DNA from 3 places in the Comamonas sp. AG1104 genome. Region 2 is predicted to be linked to each of the others. Evidence: riboswitches for the same ligand, from Rfam matches in the RefSeq annotation. Region 2 holds a riboswitch; each other region holds the start of a gene.
What was found. A riboswitch is a leader RNA that binds a small molecule or an ion and turns the genes downstream of it on or off. The one in region 2 is predicted to bind thiamine pyrophosphate.
Positions count from the first base shown of each region.

Region 1: linked by a shared signal. The riboswitch ahead of DFO48_RS16870 (FAD-dependent oxidoreductase) and the one ahead of DFO48_RS02110 (long-chain fatty acid--CoA ligase) in region 2 are both predicted to bind thiamine pyrophosphate.
Region 3: linked by a shared signal. The riboswitch ahead of thiC (phosphomethylpyrimidine synthase ThiC) and the one ahead of DFO48_RS02110 (long-chain fatty acid--CoA ligase) in region 2 are both predicted to bind thiamine pyrophosphate.

Region 1 is NZ_QQAS01000005.1:471,962-478,539, forward strand. It holds gene DFO48_RS16855 (ankyrin repeat domain-containing protein) at 46-813, opposite strand; gene DFO48_RS16860 (SH3 domain-containing protein) at 937-1,410, shown strand; gene thiD (bifunctional hydroxymethylpyrimidine kinase/phosphomethylpyrimidine kinase) at 1,479-2,351, opposite strand; TPP riboswitch at 2,417-2,578, shown strand; gene DFO48_RS16870 (FAD-dependent oxidoreductase) at 2,642-3,736, shown strand; gene thiS (sulfur carrier protein ThiS) at 3,843-4,040, shown strand; gene DFO48_RS16880 (thiazole synthase) at 4,202-5,005, shown strand; gene thiE (thiamine phosphate synthase) at 5,016-5,957, shown strand; gene DFO48_RS16890 (Crp/Fnr family transcriptional regulator) at 6,283-6,578, shown strand, end outside.
Region 2 is NZ_QQAS01000001.1:464,428-471,005, forward strand. It holds gene DFO48_RS02105 (TonB-dependent receptor) at 94-2,223, opposite strand; TPP riboswitch at 2,535-2,626, shown strand; gene DFO48_RS02110 (long-chain fatty acid--CoA ligase) at 2,697-3,791, shown strand; gene DFO48_RS02115 (acyl-CoA reductase) at 3,788-5,254, shown strand; gene DFO48_RS02120 (ABC transporter ATP-binding protein) at 5,244-6,017, shown strand; gene DFO48_RS02125 (ABC transporter permease) at 6,014-6,578, shown strand, end outside.
Region 3 is NZ_QQAS01000010.1:84,048-90,625, forward strand. It holds gene cysE (serine O-acetyltransferase) at 1-265, shown strand, start outside; gene DFO48_RS22205 (nitroreductase) at 431-1,090, shown strand; gene DFO48_RS22210 (ABC transporter substrate-binding protein) at 1,225-2,445, opposite strand; gene DFO48_RS22215 (nitroreductase) at 2,630-3,289, shown strand; TPP riboswitch at 3,371-3,488, shown strand; gene thiC (phosphomethylpyrimidine synthase ThiC) at 3,748-5,682, shown strand; gene DFO48_RS22225 (hypothetical protein) at 5,803-6,252, opposite strand; gene DFO48_RS22230 (DKNYY domain-containing protein) at 6,326-6,578, opposite strand, start outside.

The sequences.
Region 1 (6,578 bases), on a different contig from region 2:
AACCAGCGCCCTGCAACAGGTCGTTTCAACCTTCTTTCTTATCTTCTATCGGGCGCCCGCCGCCTGCAACAGCTGCACCACGGCCTGCTGCCCGCGCTGGCGTGCATGGGCCAGGGCCGTCACTCCATCCTTGTCGGGCAGGTTCAGATCGGCCTTGGCATCGATCAAGGCCTGGATGATGGCCTGATGGCGCGGCCCGCCATCGCTGAGCACCACGGCCTCCATCAGGCAGGTCCAGCCCAGCCGGTTGACATGGTTCACATCCACACCTGCCGTGATCAGCGCCTGGGCTGTTTCCAGATGGCCGCGCTCGCAGGCCGGAATCAGGGCCGTGCCGCCATAGCGGTTGGTGCTCTTGAGATCGGCGCCATAGGAAATCGTCATGCGCACAATCTCCAGCCGGCCCTGCGCGCCGGCCAGCAGATAGGCGCTGTCCTGCATCTGGTTCTGGATATTGGGGCTGGCACCATGCATCAGCAGCGAACGTGCGACCTCGATATGGTTGGCCGCCGTGGCCAGCAGCAAGGGGGTATTGCCCCGGGCGTCCTGCACGTCGACAGGCGCGTTGCCGGCCAGCAGATTGCGCACCGCCACGGTATCGCCCTGCGCGGCAGCGGCCAGCAATTGCTGGCCCAGCATCTGCGGGTCCCCGGCTTTTGGCGCCGCAGCGGCGGCAGGTGTTGCAGCCGGAGCATTCGCCGACGCCCTACTCTGGCAGGCCGTGAGCAGCGTTGCTGCGGTCAGAGTCGTCAATGCAAGCGTCAATCGGGTGGTCAACGAGGCACTCCCGTGGGCGCTGGTTGGCTGTTTCATGGCATTCCTTCATGGCTGTCGGGTGTTCAGCCCCTGTCAGCTTTCTACAGGAACTATAGCTAGCCACGCAAGTCCGATGAGGGTTACAGCCTGTTTTCAATCGATAAAAGGAGAATCTGCCCCGTGCCTTGCAACCGCTGGATCCGCACCGCCGCCACTTCAAGCCTGATCGCGCTGGGTGCGCTCACCGCCGGCCTGCTGCCGGCCCTCGCACAAGCCCAGGAATTTGTCAGCATCAAGGGCAAGACAGTGAATGTGCGCGAGCAGCCCAACACCCGCTCCGCAACACTCTGGGAACTGAGCAAGGGCTACCCGCTGCAAGTCACCCAGCGCAAGGGCCAGTGGCTGCGCGTCAAGGACTATGAGTCCACGCTGGGCTGGGTCCACGCCCCGCTGACCAGCAAGAGCCCGCATATGGTGGTGACAGCGCGCACGGCCAATCTGCGCTCCGGCCCCGGCCAGAAGCACAACCGGGTAGGCAAGCTGGAGCAGCATGAGGTGCTGCAGACGCTGAAAAAGCAAGGCAGCTGGGCCCAGGTCCAGCGCAGCAATGGCCAAAGCGGCTGGGTGGCCAAGAATCTGGTCTGGGGCTGGTAAGCCCGGCAACAAGCACACCCCAAAAGCAAAGGCCTGCAGCTGCAGGCCTTTTTTGCGGGAGCCGGAAATCAGCCTTCGACGATCAGCTGTGCACGCGGCGCATAACCATGATTGAGCGGACCGTGACCCTGGCCGGTATAGACCTCGGCACCCGCCTCGATGGCGCCCAGAATATAGCGCCGCGCCTCGGTCACTGCGGCCTCCAGCGCCAGTCCCTGGGCCAGGAAGGAGGCAATCGCCGACGACAGCGTGCATCCTGTGCCATGGCCGTTATGGGTGACGATGCGCTGCGACTGCAGGCGCAGATAGTCGCTGGCCTGCTGGCCTTGCCGGCCCAGCACATCCATGACCAGATCGCCGCTCAGATGCCCGCCCTTGAGCAACACCGCCGGCGCCCCCATGGCCAGCAGATCGGCCACGGCCGCATCCAGCGCTCCAATGCCGTCGATGTTGCGACCCAGCAGCAAAGCTGCTTCATCCAGATTGGGGGTAATCACCGTCGCCAGCGGGAACAGCTCCTGGACCAGCGCCTGGGCCGTCTCGGGAACGATCAGGCGGTCGCCGCTGGTGGCCACCATCACGGGGTCCAGCACCACGTTCCTGATCCGATGGCGGCGGATCGCATCCGCCACCACGCTCACCACATCGGGAGTGGCCAGCATGCCGATCTTGACGGCATCGACGCCTATGTCCTGCACAACGGCATCGATCTGGCCGCGCACGGTATCGAGCGGAATGCCGTGAATGCCCGTCACGCCCAGCGTGTTCTGCACGGTGATGGCCGTGATCGCCGTCATGCCGTAGCAGCCCAGTGCCGCACAAGTCTTGAGGTCGGCCTGGATGCCGGCACCACCGCCGCTGTCCGAGCCGGCAATGGAGAGCACGCGCGCATAGCGCTTTTTTGCGGCGCCGGAGATGGAGGAAGAAGCAATCACTGTCATGGCAAAAATTATCGCCCATGCGCATGGTCAATGCGTGCTGTTTGCGGTTGTGCTGTAATGTCCAACGGACGAAACAGGGGTGTCCCGCAGGCAAGCAGCCTGTGTGGACTGAGAAACACCCTGGGGCAGCGCCAGCCACCGGCTGCGCACCAGAGCACCATCCGTGCCCTGTGCCCCCTGCACCCGATCCAGGTCATGCTGGCGTGGGGAGTTTCACAAGCCGCAAGGCATGCCGCGTTTTGTCCTGCACATGGCCCTGTTCCTGTGTCCGGATGGAAAACGATTTGCACATGTCATTGCTACAAGCTTCTTCAAAGATCGCAATTCTCGGCGGCGGCCTCATGGGCCGTCTGCTGTCGCTGGCCCTGGCCCAGCGCGGTCATGCCATCGACCTCTATGACGCCCATGGCCCGCAAGGCGATGGTGCTGCGGCGCGCGTGGCGGCCGCCATGCTGGCTCCGCTGGCCGAGTCGGCCATTACCGAGCCCGGCGTGGTGCGCATGGGCCAGCATGGGCTCAAGCGCTGGCCCGAGCTGATAGCCCAGCTCGAGCAGCATGTGTTCCTGCAGCAAAACGGCACGCTGATTCTCTGGCACCGCCAGGATCAGGGCGATGCGGCACGCTTTTTCGGTCTGCTGGAGAAAAACCGGCGCATCAACCCCAGCCTGCCGGCCATGCAGGAGAAGACCGGCGCAGCGCTGCAGGACTGCGAGCCCGCGCTGCAGGGACGCTTCAACCAGGCCGTCTATCTACCCGGCGAAGGCCAGCTGGACAACCGCCAGCTGCTGACAGCGCTGGTCGACAAGCTCACCGCCCTGGGCGTGCGGCTGCACTGGGACAATCCTCGCGAGGTTGGCGACTTCCGCCCCGGCGAGGCTGGTCAGCCCGACTTCGTGTTCGACTGCCGAGGTCTGGGTGCCCGCAGCCAGTGGAAGCAGCTGCGCGGCATTCGCGGCGAAGTGGTTCGCATCCATGCGCCCGAAGTCACGCTGCAACGCCCCACACGCCTGATCCATCCACGCTACCCCATCTATATCGCGCCCAAGGAAGACCATCTGTTCGTGATTGGCGCGACCGAGATCGAGTCCGACGACATGTCGCCGGCCAGCGTGCGCTCCACGCTGGAGCTGCTGAGCGCGGCCTATACCGTGCACTCGGGCTTTGCCGAAGGCCGGATTGTGGAGATCGCCACCCAATGCCGCCCCACCCTGCCCGATAATCTGCCCGCCGTGCGCCTGCTGACTCCGCGCGTCATGGAAGTCAACGGCCTCTACCGTCACGGCTTCATGATCTCGCCCGCCATGCTGGACGTGGTGCTGGAGCTGCTGGACCACAACGACTCGCCGCTGGCGCGCGAGTTCGATGTCGCCGTGCATCGTGGCTGAACTGCGAGCCCGAACTTTGGCGCACAGCACTTGCACCCCCGGCGCACGCAAGCACCGTCGTGCAGAGGTTTAACTTAGCACCCGCTTTATTTTCCGTTTCCATGCCATGAAGATCACTCTCAACCAGCAAGCCGCCGAGCTGCCAGCCCATGCCACCGTGGCCGATGCGCTGGCGCAGATGCAGGCCAAGCCCCCGTTTGCCGTGGCGGTCAACACGGTGTTCGTGCCCAAGACGCAATACGCCGACCATGCGCTCAATGAGGGCGACAGGATGGAAGTCATCTCTCCGGTGACTGGCGGCTAGACATGAATCCCCCTGAGTCGCTACGCGCCTTCCCCCAAGGGGGACGACACCTGCGCTGCGAGGCGGCTCTTGCTGGGTGTCTCTCACTTGGCAAATGCTCGTTTGAAGTCCATTTAGCTTGACGAGCATTGCGGTACACAGACAAAAGATAAAGACAGACCATGAATACAAAAACTACCGACGACGCCCTGGTTCTCTACGGCCAGCGTTTTGAAAGCCGCTTGCTGCTGGGCACCTCGCGCTACCCCTCGCCGGCGATTCTCGAAGCCGCTGTGGAGCGCTCAAGGCCCGCCATGGTCACGGCCTCGCTGCGCCGCCAGGGCAGCAATGCCGCCGAGACCGGCGCCAGCTTCTGGGAGCTGCTGCGCAAGCTCAATGTGCCCGTGCTTCCCAACACGGCAGGCTGCATGACCATCCAGGAGGCCGTGACCACGGCCCAGATGGCGCGTGAAGTCTTCGACACCCCCTGGATCAAGCTGGAGCTGATCGGTGACGACTACACGCTGCAGCCCGACACGCTCAATCTGGTGGAAGCGGCCTCCATCCTCATCAAGGACGGCTTCCAGGTGCTGCCCTACACCACCTACGACCTGGTGCTGTGCCAAAAGCTCGTCGACGTGGGCTGCCAGGCCGTCATGCCCTGGGCTGCGCCCATCGGCACCGGCCGCGGCCCCATCAATCCCTATGCCATGCAGATGCTGCGCGAGCGCCTGAAGGTGCCGCTGATCGTCGATGCCGGCCTGGGCCGTCCCTCGCATGCCTGCACCGTGATGGAATGGGGCTATGACGCCGTGCTGCTGAACACCGCCGTGGCCCTGTCCGAAGATCCCGTGGCCATGGCCGGCGCCTTCTCCGATGCCGTCAATGCCGGTCACGCCGCCTGGCGCGCAGGCGCCATGGCCGAGCAGAACGCCGCCCAGCCCAGCACGCCCGTGCTGGGCACCCCTTTCTGGCATCAGGAATAAAGGCCGCCCCATGGACTCCGCTGAAATCAAGGCCCTGGCGCAAGCCATCATCCACCAGCACAGTGCCAACTTTGGCGCCCAGTTGCACCACGATGCCAACTCGGTCGAGCTGACGCCCCAGCCCGTACCGCCCGCGCTGCGCCAGGACCCAGCCTATCTGGCTGCGCTTGAGGCCTGCAGCGAGCTGGGCTTTATTGCCGTGGATGCGCAGACTCTGGCCCAGGCCTGGCAGCACCAGAGCGAGCGCACCGACCAGTTCGATGTCACCCACTGGCCCGACGACCCACGCGACTTCGGTCTCGGCAAGGCCGACCCGGCCCTGGCCTTTGCCCATTGCCCGCGCGAGCTGGGCCTGTATGGCGTGCTGCCCACGGCCGAATGGGTGGGCCGCATGGCCCGCGCGGGTGTGCCCACGGTGCAGCTGCGTTTCAAGTCCGGCGACAGGGCCGCCGTTGCACAAGAAGTCAAGGCGGCCGTTGAAGCCGTCAAGGGCACGCAGGCACGCCTGTTCATCAACGACCATTGGCAGGCCGCACTGGATGCAGGTGCCTACGGCATCCATGTGGGCCAGGAAGATCTGGACGTGATCGGCCAGCGCGATCTGCAGACCATCCGCAGCTCGGGCACCCGCCTGGGCGTCTCCACCCATGGCTACGCAGAGATGGTGCGCGCCCATGCCGTGCAGCCCAGCTATATCGCCCTGGGTGCGGTCTTTCCCACCACGCTCAAGAAGATGGCGACGGCCCCGCAGGGACTGGCGCGGCTGGCGGCCTATGTGCGGCTGATGCAGCAATACCCGCTGGTGGCGATTGGCGGCATTTCCGAGGACCTGTTCCCCGCCGTGCGTGCCACGGGCGTGGGCTCGGTGGCCGTGGTGCGCGCTCTGGTCAACGCACCCGATCCGGAAGCTGCAGCCAGGCATCTGCTGGCGCGCATGCAAGCTGCTGCGTAAATCCACGCACTACTAATTCAATAGCTTGGAACGACTGATAGATAAGAGCTGCCAGCTATTTTCACTTAAAGCCACAGATCCATCGCGCCTGAAAAACTCGGCGCATGAAATACCGCAGATGACAAGACTGAATGCCCGCAGCCCGCGGGCGTTTTTGTTTTCCGTCGCGCCGCAGCCCGCATGACTGCTGGGTTTTCTTGATCGGCGCAAGCCCTCTTCGCGTTAGAAGCGGACACACAGGTGACAACCCTGAGTCCCGCAGTTGCAGCACAGCCGGTCCCACACGCGACAATGGGGCGGTTACCAGTCACGCATAAGACAGAACATGGACGAGCCAATTCTTAGTATGGAAGAACGTGAGGCGATCAACTCTGGTCGCTGGTTTTCATCCCTTTCGCCCTCTTTGCGGCACGACATTCTTCGATGCGCTTACGTCAAACGATACAAAGATGGCATGCTCATCTGCGCTCGCGGCGAACCGCCCGAGGAGTGGATTGCCTGTGCACGTGGCGCGGTGCGAGTCAGCTCCACCTCCATCACCGGCAAGCAGATCACGCTGACCTATGTGGAGCCGGGCATCTGGTTCGGGGATGTCGCGATTCTGGATGGCGACAAGCGCAC
Region 2 (6,578 bases):
ATTTTTCTGAAGAAATCTCTTTTGAGCCGTCCGGATATAAAAAAAGCGGGCTCAGGGCCCGCTTTTTGCTGTCCGGCAACGCGGATGACCTAGCTAGAACTGGTAGCTGAGGCTGGCACCCGTCATCCATTGACGTCCCGGGGCCGGCTCGTAATAACGTCCGTTGCCTTCGTTGACGATGACCGAGCCCACATAGTTCTTGTCGGTCAGATTGTCGACGCGGGCAAAAGCATTGAGTTTCCAGGCGCCCAGGCGCCGGGTGTAGCCCACGCTCAAGCTGGCCACGTTGTAGCTGGGGGCATAGACCTGGTTTTTGTCGTCGGCGGCAATACGGCCCACATGACGCCAGTCCAGACCCACACGCCAGTCGCTGGCGGGAAGCCATTCCAGCCCCAGGTAGCCCAGATGCCTGGCCGTGCCGGCAATACGGTTGCCGGCGGGAATGCAGTCCTGGCCCTTGCTGTCGCAATAGCCGCTGCGCAGGCTGGCGTCGAGCACGGTCAGCGCGCCGTTCAGGCGCAGCTGGGGCATCAGCCAGGTGCTGCCGCTCAGCTCCATGCCGCGGCGGCGGGTTTTGCCTGCGTTCTGATAAGAGGTGCGGCCGTTGTCGTTGCTGGCCACCACTATTTCATTGTCGGTGCTGGTCTGGAACAGCGCTGCAGACCAGTCGCCGCGCAGACCGGCCACATTGAAGCGTTGCTTGATGCCCAGCTCGGCGCTGGTCGATACCGCAGGTTTGAGGCCGAAGTTCAGGCCTCCCACCAGATCGGGACGGTAGGAGATCTCGTTGAAAGTCGGTGTTTCCATGCCGCGACCCAGCGAGGCATAGATATTGGTGTCTTGATTGAGCTCGTGCTGCAGCGAAACCACTGGCAGCAGCTTATGGAATCCGGCATTGCCGCTATCGTCCTTGTCGGCCAGGAAATGGTCGCGTGACTGGAACTGCACATTGCTCCAGCGCAGGCCGGCATCGAGCTTCCAGCGCGGCGCAAAGGCCCAGGAAGCCTGCAGATAGGGGTCAACGCTGGTGAGGGTGTTGCGCTCGTCGCGCACCAGCTCGCCTACTACGCCCAGCTGGTTGCCCACAAAGTTCTTGTAGCCCTGGCGGTCTTCCCTGACGGTATTGGCGGCCAGACCGGCAATTAGGCCCAGGCTGCCGCTGCCCAGCTCGTACTTGCCGCTCCAGCGCGCATCGATGCCGCCATAGTCGCGCTTGAGGCCTATCACCCCGCCTCTGTAGCCGGTTTGCGATGCCTTGGGTGTGGACTGAAACTGCATCATCTCGCGTTGACCGGCATAGGCCATGAGGCGCAGCGCCTGGCCGCCATCCAGCTGGCGCTCATAGGTCAGGCCGGCCTGTGTCTGCTTCACGCTTTTGCGCGAGTCGTAGAGCAAGGGGTTGGACGCCACAGCCTTCGGATCTGCCGCCCAGTCCTTGGGCGTGATGCCGCCGGGGTCCTTGGCATCGATGTCCACATGGTTGGCCACCAGGGTCAGCTGGCTGTATTCGTCGGGCTTGACGTCGATACGGGCGTTGAACAGGTTTTTGTCCGCTGCGCTCTGGACCCGGTAGCCGTCGGTGAGAAAACGGCTGGCGCTGAGCACATAGCCAATCCCATTGGCTTCGCCCTTGGCCTTGAGGCCCAGGCGCTTCTGCCCGTCGCTGCCCAGTGCAAAGCTGCTTTCCACCGAGGGCGCGCCCTCGCCTCGTTCGGTATAGGCATTGATCACGCCGCCAGAGGCGTTGCCATAAAGCGCGGAGTAGGGGCCGCGCAGCACTTCCACGCGCTCCAGCGAGGCGATATCGATATTGTTGGTCTGGCCCTGGCCATCGGGCATGGTGGAGGGGATGCCGTCCACATAGATCTGTATGCCTCGCACACCGAAGGTGGAGCGCGCGCCAAAGCCGCGAATCGACAGCTGCAGGTCTTGCGCGTAGTTCTGGCGGTTCTGCAGCTGCAGTCCCGGAGCGGCGCTCAGGGACTCCGAGAGATTGACCTGCAGATTGCGCTCGCGCATGCGCTCGCCGTCGAGCACGGTGACGGAGGCCGGGGTCTGCTCAAGCGCGGACTCCTGCAAGGTGCTGCGCACGGTGACTTCGGACAACTGGGGCAGCTCTGGCTGGGCGGCGGCTTGCTGGGCTGTTGCGGACTGTGCCGTCAGCAGCAGTCCGGCGGCGGCCACAGGCCAGCCTGCCAGATGACAAAGGCGCGAAAAATGCATGTGAATATCTCTGGGGCTTGGGGCGGGCATTCAGTGCCCTGGATCGCTTGCAAGCGTCTGCTGACGGAGTCCATCGCCGCGCCATGCCGCGCTTTCAGGCATGTCGTACCTGCGCCATTGTCGGCGCCGCGGCAGGTTAGGTCTAGGGCAGCTTGCGGTGCTGGGTCGATTGTATTTGGGCAGCAGTGTTTTGATGTTTTTGCCCTGGATGTCCTTCTTGCTCGTGCTGGAGCCTTACCCCAGGTTACAAGTGACGCGACTTTCATGCGCCAGCTCCGGCCCCTTGCAGCGATGCCGTTGGGGTAAGATGGCGCCGCGCTCCGGGGTGCACACCAGTGCTGAGATCTACACCCGCGAACTTGACCCGGTTCATACCGGCGGAAGAAGAGCTTGCAAGCTGACCTCAGGGCAGTGCGTTCTCGCATGGTCAGCAAGCCTTCGGAGCATGACGTCCCCGCTCTCGAAGGAATTTCATGGACAAGGCCGCTTCGCTGGTCGCCGATCTGCTTGCTTTCATCGCAATGGATGACTGCACCGACGACCAGTTCAATCAATTCGCCCTGCGCCTTTTCGCCTACCAGTACGAATGCAATGCGCCGTTTCGCAGCTTTTGCCAGCGACGCGGCGCCACGCTGCGCAATGTCAGGAGCTGGCGCGATGTCCCTGCTGTGCCCATCGATGCCTTCAAGGCCATGGAGCTGCGCAGCGAGCCGTCATCGCCCGCCGAGCGTGTATTCATGACCAGTGGCACCACGGGCCGCGTCGCACGTGGGCGTCATTTCCATCCGCAGCTCGATGTCTACGACCTGTCCATGAAGCGCTATTTCTCCAGGCGTTTCATGCAGGGTCTGGAGCGCATGCCCATGGGTATTCTGTTTCCCGATGAGCAGGCCATGCCCAATTCCTCGCTGGCCCACTATCTGGCACTTGCCCGCTCCGAATTCGGCTCGGCCGGCAGCCGCTACTACCTGAACTCGGAAGGGCTGGACATGCCGGCCCTGTGCGCCGCGCTGGAAGAGTCAGAGCGCAGCGGCCAGCCTTTTGCCCTGCTGGGCGCGAGCTTCAGCCTGGTCCATGTGATGGATGCCCTGCGTGAGCAGGGCCGCAGCTTCCGCCTGCCCGCAGGCAGCCGCGTACTGGATACGGGCGGCTACAAGGGGCAGTCGCGCGAGCTGCCGCTCGAGCAGTTCTATGCCGAGCTTTCCCAGTTGCTGGGCGTGCCGCGCAGTCTGTGCATCAATATGTATGGCATGACGGAGCTGAGCACCCAGTTCTATGACGATGGCAATGCGGTGCTGCCTTCGGTCAAGTCCGGCCCGCACTGGATTCGCTCGCGTCTGGTCGAGCCGATCACCGGCAGGGACGTGGCCGCTGGTGAGCGCGGCATTCTGGTGCATTGCGATCTGGCCAACTACAACGCGGTGACCACCATCCTGACCGAGGATGTGGGCCTGTGGGCCGGCCCGCAGGAAAAAGACGGCTTTTTGCTGCTTGGACGGGCCGAAGGGGCCGCAGCCAAGGGCTGCTCGCTGGCGGTTGAAGAGTTTGTGAAAGCTGCCGGCGCATGAACGAGCAGCGCAAGCTACAGCGCATCAGGGCTGGCTATCTGCCGGGCCTGAACGACGATGAAGTGCAGTGGCAGACGCTGGACTTCAAGTCTCGGAACGGCCAGGTGCTGGAAGTCTGCGTTCCCGTGCTGACGGCGCCGCAGATGCAGGCACTGGCCTGTCGTGTGCGTACAGCTGCGGCCATCCATATGCGTCCCATGCCGGTGGCCGAGATCATCGATGCCGTCGATCGTGCGATGGCTCGCCTGCTGGACCGTAACGACATCTACCGCCAGCAGGCCGAAGCCTGGCTGCCCGTGGTCAGCGGCTATGACGCCGATATGGTGCGGCTGGGGCTGACAGGATTTTTCAAGACCTTTCGTGCAGCGCAGCTCAAGCGCTTTGTGGCCGAGGATTTTGCCAACCCGGCGGTGCTCGATGGCTTTCAACCAGCAGCCAAGGGCGGCGCCGTACGTGCTTTCGGCCCGGATCTGCTGGTGCATAGCTGGGCGGGCAACGTGCCTGCGCTGTCGCTGTGGAGTCTGGTCTGTGGCTTGCTGGTCAAGGCCCCTGCGATTGGCAAGCTGGCCAGTGCCGAGCCTTTGTTTGCGGGATGGTTTGCGCGCCTGCTGGCCGAGGTTCACCCGCCGCTGGCCGATTGCCTGGCCGTGGTGTGGTGGCGCGGTGCAGGTGGCGAGGAGGCCGACGCGCTCTATGCCCAGGCCGATACGGTGCTGGCCTATGGCGGCAATCAGACGCTGGATGCACTGCGCCGTCGTCTGCCCGTGACGACGCGCTTTTTGCCCCATGGCCACAAGCTGGGCTTTGGCCTGATCGGTGCCCAGGCGCTGGATACGCTCAAGGCTCCGGCCATGGCAAGGCAGGCAGCCTGGGATGTGATGCGCTACGACCAGCAGGGCTGCTATTCGCCCCATGTGTTCTATGTGCAGCGTGGGGCGCCGGTCTCGCCGCGTGCTTTTGCCGACTATCTGGCGGCCGAGCTTGCCAATCTGCAGCGACGTTTTGCACGCCGCGAGCTGGATCTTGAAGAAGGGGCGGCGCTGGCCCGCTGGCAGCAGAACATGGAGTGGGGCGGCGAAGCTCATCAGCTGCTGGGGCCTGTGGATGCCCCCTGGAGCGTTGCCTACAGTGAGAGTCTTCAGCCTCTGGCACCGACCGCGCTGTACCGCACGATTGCCGTGGTGGCCGTGGACCGGCTCGATGCCGTGCTGCCCGTGGTGGCCACTCAGCGCGACTATCTGCAGACCGCCGGCATTGCGGCCGGCCCCGAAGAGCTGTACCGCCTGGCCGGGCTGCTGGGTGCGGCTGGCGTCACGCGTATCAGCGCCATCGGCTCCATGAGCATGCCCGAGGCGGGTTGGCACCATGACGGGCGCTTCAACCTGCTGGATCTGGTGCGCATGACGGAGATCGAGCAGTCGGCAGAACTGGCGGCCCAGCCGCTGGCCTCTTATGCGGACTGAGGGAGTGGATACAGCCGTGGCATTCATGGAGTTCAAGCAGGCCCGATTCAGCTACCCGGGACGAGCGCCCGTGGTGGATGGCGTGGACTGGCAGGTCGGGGCCGGAGAGTTTCACTGCCTGCTGGGGCGCAGCGGCTGCGGCAAGACCACGCTGCTCAAGCTGGCGGCTGGCCTGCTCAGGCCTCAGTCGGGCCATATCTTGCTGCGCTGCAGCGAACTGGCAGCGCCGGGGCCGCAGCTGGGCTTCATGTTCCAGGCACCGACACTGCTGGACTGGCATACGGTGATCGATAACGTGCTGCTGCCCGTGTCGCTGCAGCGCAGACCCACGCAGCAGGATCAACAGGCGGCCATGCAGTTGCTGGAGCAACTGGGTCTTGCCGCCCATTCACGGCTTTACCCAGGCCAGCTCTCGGGCGGACAACAAAGTCGCGTGGCTCTGGCGCGAGCCCTGATCCTGGAGCCGCCGCTGCTGCTGCTCGACGAGCCTTTTGCGGCGCTGGATGCCATCACACGCTCCGAGCTGCAGGACGACTTGCTGCGCACCTGCCATAGGCATGGAACGACGGTGCTGTTTGTTACCCACGACATCAACGAGGCCGTCTATCTGGGCGACCGCATTGCACTCATGCATGGGGGCCGCATCGTGGACGACTGGTCGATAGAGCTGCCGCAGCCGCGTCAGCAAAGCATGCGCCATGGTGCGGCGTTCAACGACTACTGCGCCCGGGTGCGCACCTCGATGGACCGGGGGGGCGCATGAGCAGCTTGCTGAGCAAGACACATTGGCTGTCTGCCTTGCTTTTGATAGCCGTTCTTTCAATATGGGAGCTGGCTGCGAGGCAATTTGGCTTGTCGGCGCTGGTGTTGCCTGCGCCCTCGGCAGTGGCGCTGTCGCTGTGCTCGGGTCTGGCATCCGGCTATTTCTGGCCGCATCTCTGGGCGACCTTGCAGGCCTTGCTGCTGGGCCTACTCATAGGCAGCGCCGTAGGCCTGCTGGCCGGCATGGCACTGGCCGAGTCTGAACTGCTGGAGCGCGTGCTCAAGCCCTATGTGGTGGTCAGCCAGGTCGTGCCCAAGCTGGCCCTGGCGCCATTGTTTGTGCTGTGGTTCGGCTTCGGCATGTTGCCAACGGTGCTGATCACGGCGCTGATCTGCTTTTTTCCGTTGATGGAAAACACATTGACGGGCCTGCGGCAGGTGGATGCTCAGCGCCTGCAGCTGTTTCGCATGCTGGGCGCTACACGTCTGCAGACCTTGCTGCGCCTGAAACTGCCGACGGGGCTGCCCGCGATTCTGGCCGGGCTGCGCGTGGCCGTGGTGC
Region 3 (6,578 bases), on a different contig from region 2:
GGCGCAAACGGCCGCCGTGATTGACGAGGATTGCGGCAAGAGCGGCTTCACCGCCTATGGCGTGACGGCCGAAGTCGACCCCGTGGCCCAGGCCATGCGCTCTCTGTCCGAAGGCGCTGCCGGCCATGAAAAGCAGATTGCACTGCTGTGGGCCGCTATCGAGAAGCTTTCGATTCAAGGCCATGTCAAGGACTGTGTGCCTTGCGAGTCCGAGCGCCCCGAGGCCTTCCAGAAGGACAAGATCGATCAGATCCTGGGTAAGTAAACACAAGTGCTTGTCCATGAATCGCTGATGCTTGTGCCCTGCCAGTGAAAGCCAGCGCCTGTCGTTGGCTTTTTTCATGGTGCTTGCCCGTAGTCGATTTGAGGGGCGAAAGCCTTGCCCATCCGGCCGAGACTGCTTGTCAACTCAAACCCGAGGCAAGCAATGATGAATGTGGAACAGGCCATGCAGCAGCGCCATTCGGTGCGTGCTTTTTTGCCAAGGATGTTGGATGCGGCGCTGGTCAGAGATTTGCTGGCGCAGGCCGGGCAGGCGGCTTCCGGCGGCAACCTCCAGCCCTGGCGTGTGATAGCGCTGACGGGGGACAGTCTTCAAGGCTTGCGCCAGGCCATGCCTGCGGCGACCCCCAACTCCGACCCGCCCCTGGTCTATCCACCCCAGCTGTGGGAGCCCTATCGCAGCCGCCGCTTTGACAATGGCGAGGATCTCTATCGCTCCTTGGGCATAGGGCGTGAGGACAGGAATGGGCGGATGCTGCAGCTAGCCCGGAACACTCATATGTTTGGCGCGCCTGTGGGTGTGTTCGTCGCGGTCGAGAGCCGCATGCTGCATGCGCAGTGGGTGGATCTGGGAATCTATCTGCAATCGCTGATGCTGCTGGCGACCGGAAAGGGGCTGGCCACCTGCGCCCAGGGTTTCTGGCGCAATTACAGCGATTTTGTGAGCCAGCATCTGGCGCTGCCGCAGGGCTACCGGATCGCTTTTGGCATGGCACTGGGCTATGAGGACAGCGGGGCACCCATCAACCAGTGGCGCTCCACCCGAGCCGAGCTTGGGGACTGGTGCGAGATGCGGGGTTTTGAATGAAAACTGACTTCAATCCAGGATGAGTTAGTGCTGGATGCTTCTCTTCATGCAGTAGCGGGAAAGATGCCGGAGCGCAGGGGCGAAGCCGGGCTCCAATGCGGCAGCCCGGCTTCCTTTTTCTCAATGCCGGCCGCCTACTTCCACAGAGCGCACTTGCTCTCCTCCTTGGTAGTGAAGACCTGGTCGCCGGGCAGGGTCTTGAGCACCTTGAAGTAATCCCATGCCTTCTTTGATTCGGCCGGCGTCTTGACCTGCAGCAGATACATATCGTGAGCGTAGCGGCCGTCGGGGCGGATCATGCCCTTGGCATAGAAGTCCGATAGCGGCGTGGCCTTGAAGCCGGCCATGATCTTGTCGGCATCCGTCGTGCCCAGCTTCTCGGCCAGCTTCAGATACTGCATGGCGGCCGAGTAGTTGGCTGCCTGCAGCGAGGTGGGCATCTTCTTGAACTTGGCAAAGAAACGATCCGAGAACTTGCGGCTCTCGGGGTTCAGATCCCAATGCCAGCTGTCGGTGAACATCAGGCCTTCCGTGGCTTTGAGGCCCAGGCTGTGGATGTCGGAGCTGAACAGCAGCAGGCCGGCCAGCTTCATGGTCTTGGTCAGGCCGAACTCGCGTGCCGACTTGATGGCATTGATGGTGTCGCCGCCTGCATTGGCCAGGCCCAGAATCTGGGCCTTGGAGTTCTGGGCCTGAAGCAGGAAGGAAGAGAAGTCGGCTGTGTTCAGCGGGTGTCTGACGTTGCCCAGCACCTTGCCGCCAGAGGCATTGACCACGCGGGTGGTGTCGGCCTCCAGCGCCTGGCCAAAGGCGTAGTCGGCCGTCAGAAAGAACCAGCTCTTGCCACCCAGCTCCACCACTGCCTTGCCCGTGCCCTTGGCCAGCGCCACGGTGTCATAGGCATAGTGCACAAAATAGGGGCTGCACTGATCGTTGGTCAGGGCCGAAGTGCCCGCGCCGTTGATGATGTAGACCTTTTTCTTCTCATCGGCCACCTTGCCCATGGCCAGACCGGCACTGGAGGTGGTGCCGCCGATCAGCATGTTCATGCCCTGGGTGTCGAACCACTCGCGCGCCTTGCTCGCTGCGATATCGGCCTTGTTCTGGTGGTCGGCCGTCAGTACCTCGACGGGCTTGCCCAGCAGCTTGCCGCCAAAGTCGTCCACGGCCATCTGCACGGCCAGGGCTCCGCCCTTGCCGTCCACATCGGCATAGAGGCCCGACATGTCGGTGATGAAGCCGATGCGAATCTTGTCCTGCGCCTGAGCGCCTGCAGCGGTCAGCAGGCATCCCAGTGCCAGCGTCAATGTTCTTGGGGAAAAAACGGTAGCGGAGCAAACAGAGCGAGGCTTCATCAGAGTCATCTCCTGAGGTGGTGAGTGCCCGGTCACTGCGACGGGCAGCCAGCATGGTCGCAGCTGGAGCAGGGCGCGCCATCAGGGCAAGCACCGGGGCGGCTGTGACAAGGTATCCGGCGCGACTCGGGAAAATGCCGCAAGCTTCTACACTGCAGTGCAGCAATTTTGGAAAGAACAAGAGATGGATATTCGTCAAGCATTGCAGCAGCGTCGTTCGGTGCGCGCCTTTCTGCCGCAGGCCGTGGCTGCAGCCACGGTGCGGGACTTGCTGGAGACAGCAGCTCAGGCGCCGTCCGGCGGCAATATGCAGCCCTGGCGTGTGACCGCCGTGGGCGGACAGGCGCTCAAGGATTTGTGCGCCAAGGCCAGACAGACCGAGGCCGTGCAGCGCCCCGGCCTGTCCTATCCACCTGGTTTGTGGGAGCCCTACCGCAGTCGCCGCTTTGAAAACGGCGAAGATCTGTACCGCGCAATCAATATCGGCCGCGAGGACAAGGCCGCACGTCTGGCCCAACTGGCCAAGAACGGCCAGATGTTCGGTGCGCCCGTGGGCATTTTCGTGGCCGTGGAGGAGCGCATGGGCTATGCGCAATGGGTGGATCTGGGCATCTATCTGCAGTCCTTCATGCTGCTGGCCGTGGAAAAAGGTCTGGCCACCTGCGCCCAGGGCTTCTGGCGCATGTACAACGACATGCTGATCGAACAGCTGGCATTGCCGGATGGCTACCAGATTGCCTTTGGCATTGCCCTGGGCTACGAAGATGTCAGCGCGCCCATCAACCAGTGGCGCGCAAGCCGTGCTGCCAGCAACGAATGGCTGGTGCTGCAGGGGCTGGATTGAACGGCGGATTAGACGCCTGAGGGTCAGGATAGTTAAACAGCTTCAATGGTGCGCAAATTGTGGCAAAACCAGCCTATACTGCGTGCAGCTCCGGGGTGTGCGAAAGCGCTGAGATGCCAGACACTGTGAAAACAGTGCAGGCGAACCCGACGAACTTGATCCGGTTCATACCGGCGGAAGAAGAGCGGGACCCTGACGCAGGGCCGGTGGATTGACAGGACAACTGGCACGAGTGCCAAGCCTGAAAGCCATAGGCACAGCAAACCCCAGGCGCCTCGCGCACTGGGGTTTTGTCTTTTCTGGACAGCCGGTGCGTGAAGAGCCAGGCCGAAATTGCAGAATTTCGGCGGCACAGACCGGATACCCCATAGTGGGCCGGGCCAGTGCAGGGCAAGATCAGAGCAGGGCCGCACTCCACGGAGCGTTTGATGCATTTCAACCGCTTTGAGGAGACTGCGATGAACGCCCCTGATTCCATTTTCACGCCTGCTGCAGGCCATGCCCCCGATGCCGCCCGTTTTGCCGAGCTGCTGGCCCAGTCGCGCCAGCCGTTTCCGGCATCGACCAAGAGCTATCTGAGTGGCGCGCTGCACCCCCAGCTGCGTGTGCCGGTGCGCGATATTGCGCTCACCAATGGAGAGCAGGTCAGCGTCTACGACACCTCGGGCCCCTATACCGACCCCGCCGTGCAGATCGACGTGCGCCAGGGCCTGCCAAGTGTGCGCGGAGCCTGGATCGAAGCGCGCGGCGACAGCGAATACTATGTGGGTCGCCAGCGCGTGGCGCTGGACGACGGCGGCAAGCGCGGCGAGGAAGATGCTCGCGTGGCCCAGCTGCGCGCCGAGGCGGCTGCGCTGCAGCGCCAGCCGCGCCGTGCCAAATCTGGCCAGAACGTGACCCAGATGCACTATGCCAAGCGCGGCATCATCACGCCCGAGATGGAATATGTGGCCCTGCGTGAAAACGGCCGCCGTGAATGGATGGCGCAGTACCAGCAGGACGCGGCGCGCGAGCTGCGCCTGGCCGGCAACAGCATGGGCGCGGCCATTCCCAAAATCATCACGCCCGAATTCGTGCGCGACGAAGTGGCGCGCGGCCGCGCCATCATTCCGGCCAATATCAACCACCCTGAAATCGAGCCCATGGCCATCGGCCGCAATTTCAAGGTCAAGATCAACGCCAACATCGGCAACTCGGCCGTGACTTCCAGCATCGAGGAAGAGGTGGAAAAGCTGGTCTGGGCCATTCGCTGGGGTGCGGACAATGTCATGGACCTGTCCACCGGCAAAAACATCCACACCACACGCGACTGGATTGTGCGCAACTCGCCCGTGCCCATCGGCACCGTGCCTATCTATCAGGCGCTGGAGAAGGTCGGCGGCATTGCCGAAGACCTGACCTGGCCCATCTTCCGCGACACGTTGATCGAGCAAGCCGAGCAGGGCGTGGACTACTTCACCATCCACGCGGGCGTGCGTCTGGCCTACATCCACCTCACGGCCCAGCGCCGAACCGGCATCGTCTCGCGCGGCGGCTCCATCATGGCCAAGTGGTGCATGGCTCACCACCGCGAGAGCTTCCTCTACGAGCATTTCGAAGACATCTGCGACATCATGAAGCAGTACGACGTGAGCTTCTCGCTGGGCGACGGCCTGCGTCCCGGCTGCGCCAGCGACGCCAACGACGATGCCCAGTTTGCCGAGCTGGCTACGCTGGGCGAGCTGACGCAGATCGCCTGGAAGCATGATGTGCAGACCATGATCGAAGGTCCCGGCCATGTGCCCATGCACATGATCCAGCAGAACATGACCGAGCAGCTCAAGCACTGCCACGAGGCTCCGTTCTACACCCTGGGCCCGCTGACCATAGACATCGCCCCCGGCTACGACCATATCGCTTCGGCCATCGGTGCGGCCATGATCGGCTGGTTCGGCACAGCCATGCTGTGCTATGTCACGCCCAAGGAGCATCTGGGTCTGCCCGACCGCGACGACGTCAAGCAGGGCATCATTGCGTACAAGATTGCTGCCCATGCCGCCGACGTCGCCAAGGGCCACCCGGGCGCGCGCTCGCGTGACGATGCTCTCTCCCAGGCGCGCTTCGACTTCCGCTGGCAGGACCAGTTCAACCTGGGCCTGGACCCCGACACGGCCCAGGCCTACCACGACGAAACCCTGCCCAAGGACAGCGCCAAGGTGGCGCATTTCTGCTCCATGTGCGGACCCAAGTTCTGCTCCATGAAGATCACCCAGGAAGTGCGCGACTTTGCCAAGCAGCAAGGCGTGAGCGCCGAAAACAGCATTGCCGTGGGCATGCAGGCCAAGGCCCAGGAGTTCAACAAGGCGGGTGGGGATTTCTATATTCCCATCGCATCGGACACCACGGCACGTTGATCTGAGATGGTGTGAGGCTGCAGCGCCTGGTCATCAAGCGCTGGCAGCTATTCAATGAAAAGCGCAGCCCCTGGCTGCGCTTTTTTTGGGGGGCGAGTGAGGCTTGGCTGAGCCCGAAGGTCAGATCACGTATTCGGGGCGACCGGCTGCAACCCAGGCCTGATATCGGGCATTGATCTTCGGCGCAATGCGGTGGAACTGCTCCCAGTCGTCGCTCACGCCATACATGGTCTGTTCGTCGACACCGAACTCCTCGAAATAGTCATCCACAAACCTGCTGTCGTGGTCCTCGCCTCGGTAATAGGCCACGGCGAAGGCATTGCCCTCTTCATTCAGCTCCTGGTTCGTGAACTTCTCGTCGAGCACGCGCAGCAGAAACTGGGCGCCGCTCAGCTTCTCGCTCTTCAGCAGCTCGATTTCCTCTTCGGCTTCTTCGACCAGCTCCTGGCTGGCGTAGTCGTTGCGGATCAGCCAGGCCAGAAACATGCCGATATGCGTGGCGCCCGCGGCCTGCGGAAGATCGGCCGGAAAATCCCCGCCGTAGTGCCAGGACGCGTCGTCGTACTTCATCATCTCTCCTTGTGTATGGGCTGCAAGGCAGCGTTCCGCATCAGGGTCATTGCTTCTTGCGCTGGACGGGATCTTATCGGCCGCAGCTTGGTGCGCAGGGCTGGTTCGGGCACTCCGGCACGGCATTCTTCTCGATCAGATGCATATGGAAGACATGTTTTCTGTCTCTGGACCACGCGCCATGAATATGTTGCCATGAGGGCGGGTCCGCACGCGGCAGCTTGCGCTCCAGGTAGTAGATGGCCTGGTCGTCGCCGGAGAATCCGGAGTTCAGAATCCGCCAGCGCAAAGGGTCGGCACCACGCAGAGGTTTGCCGTCGCAATAG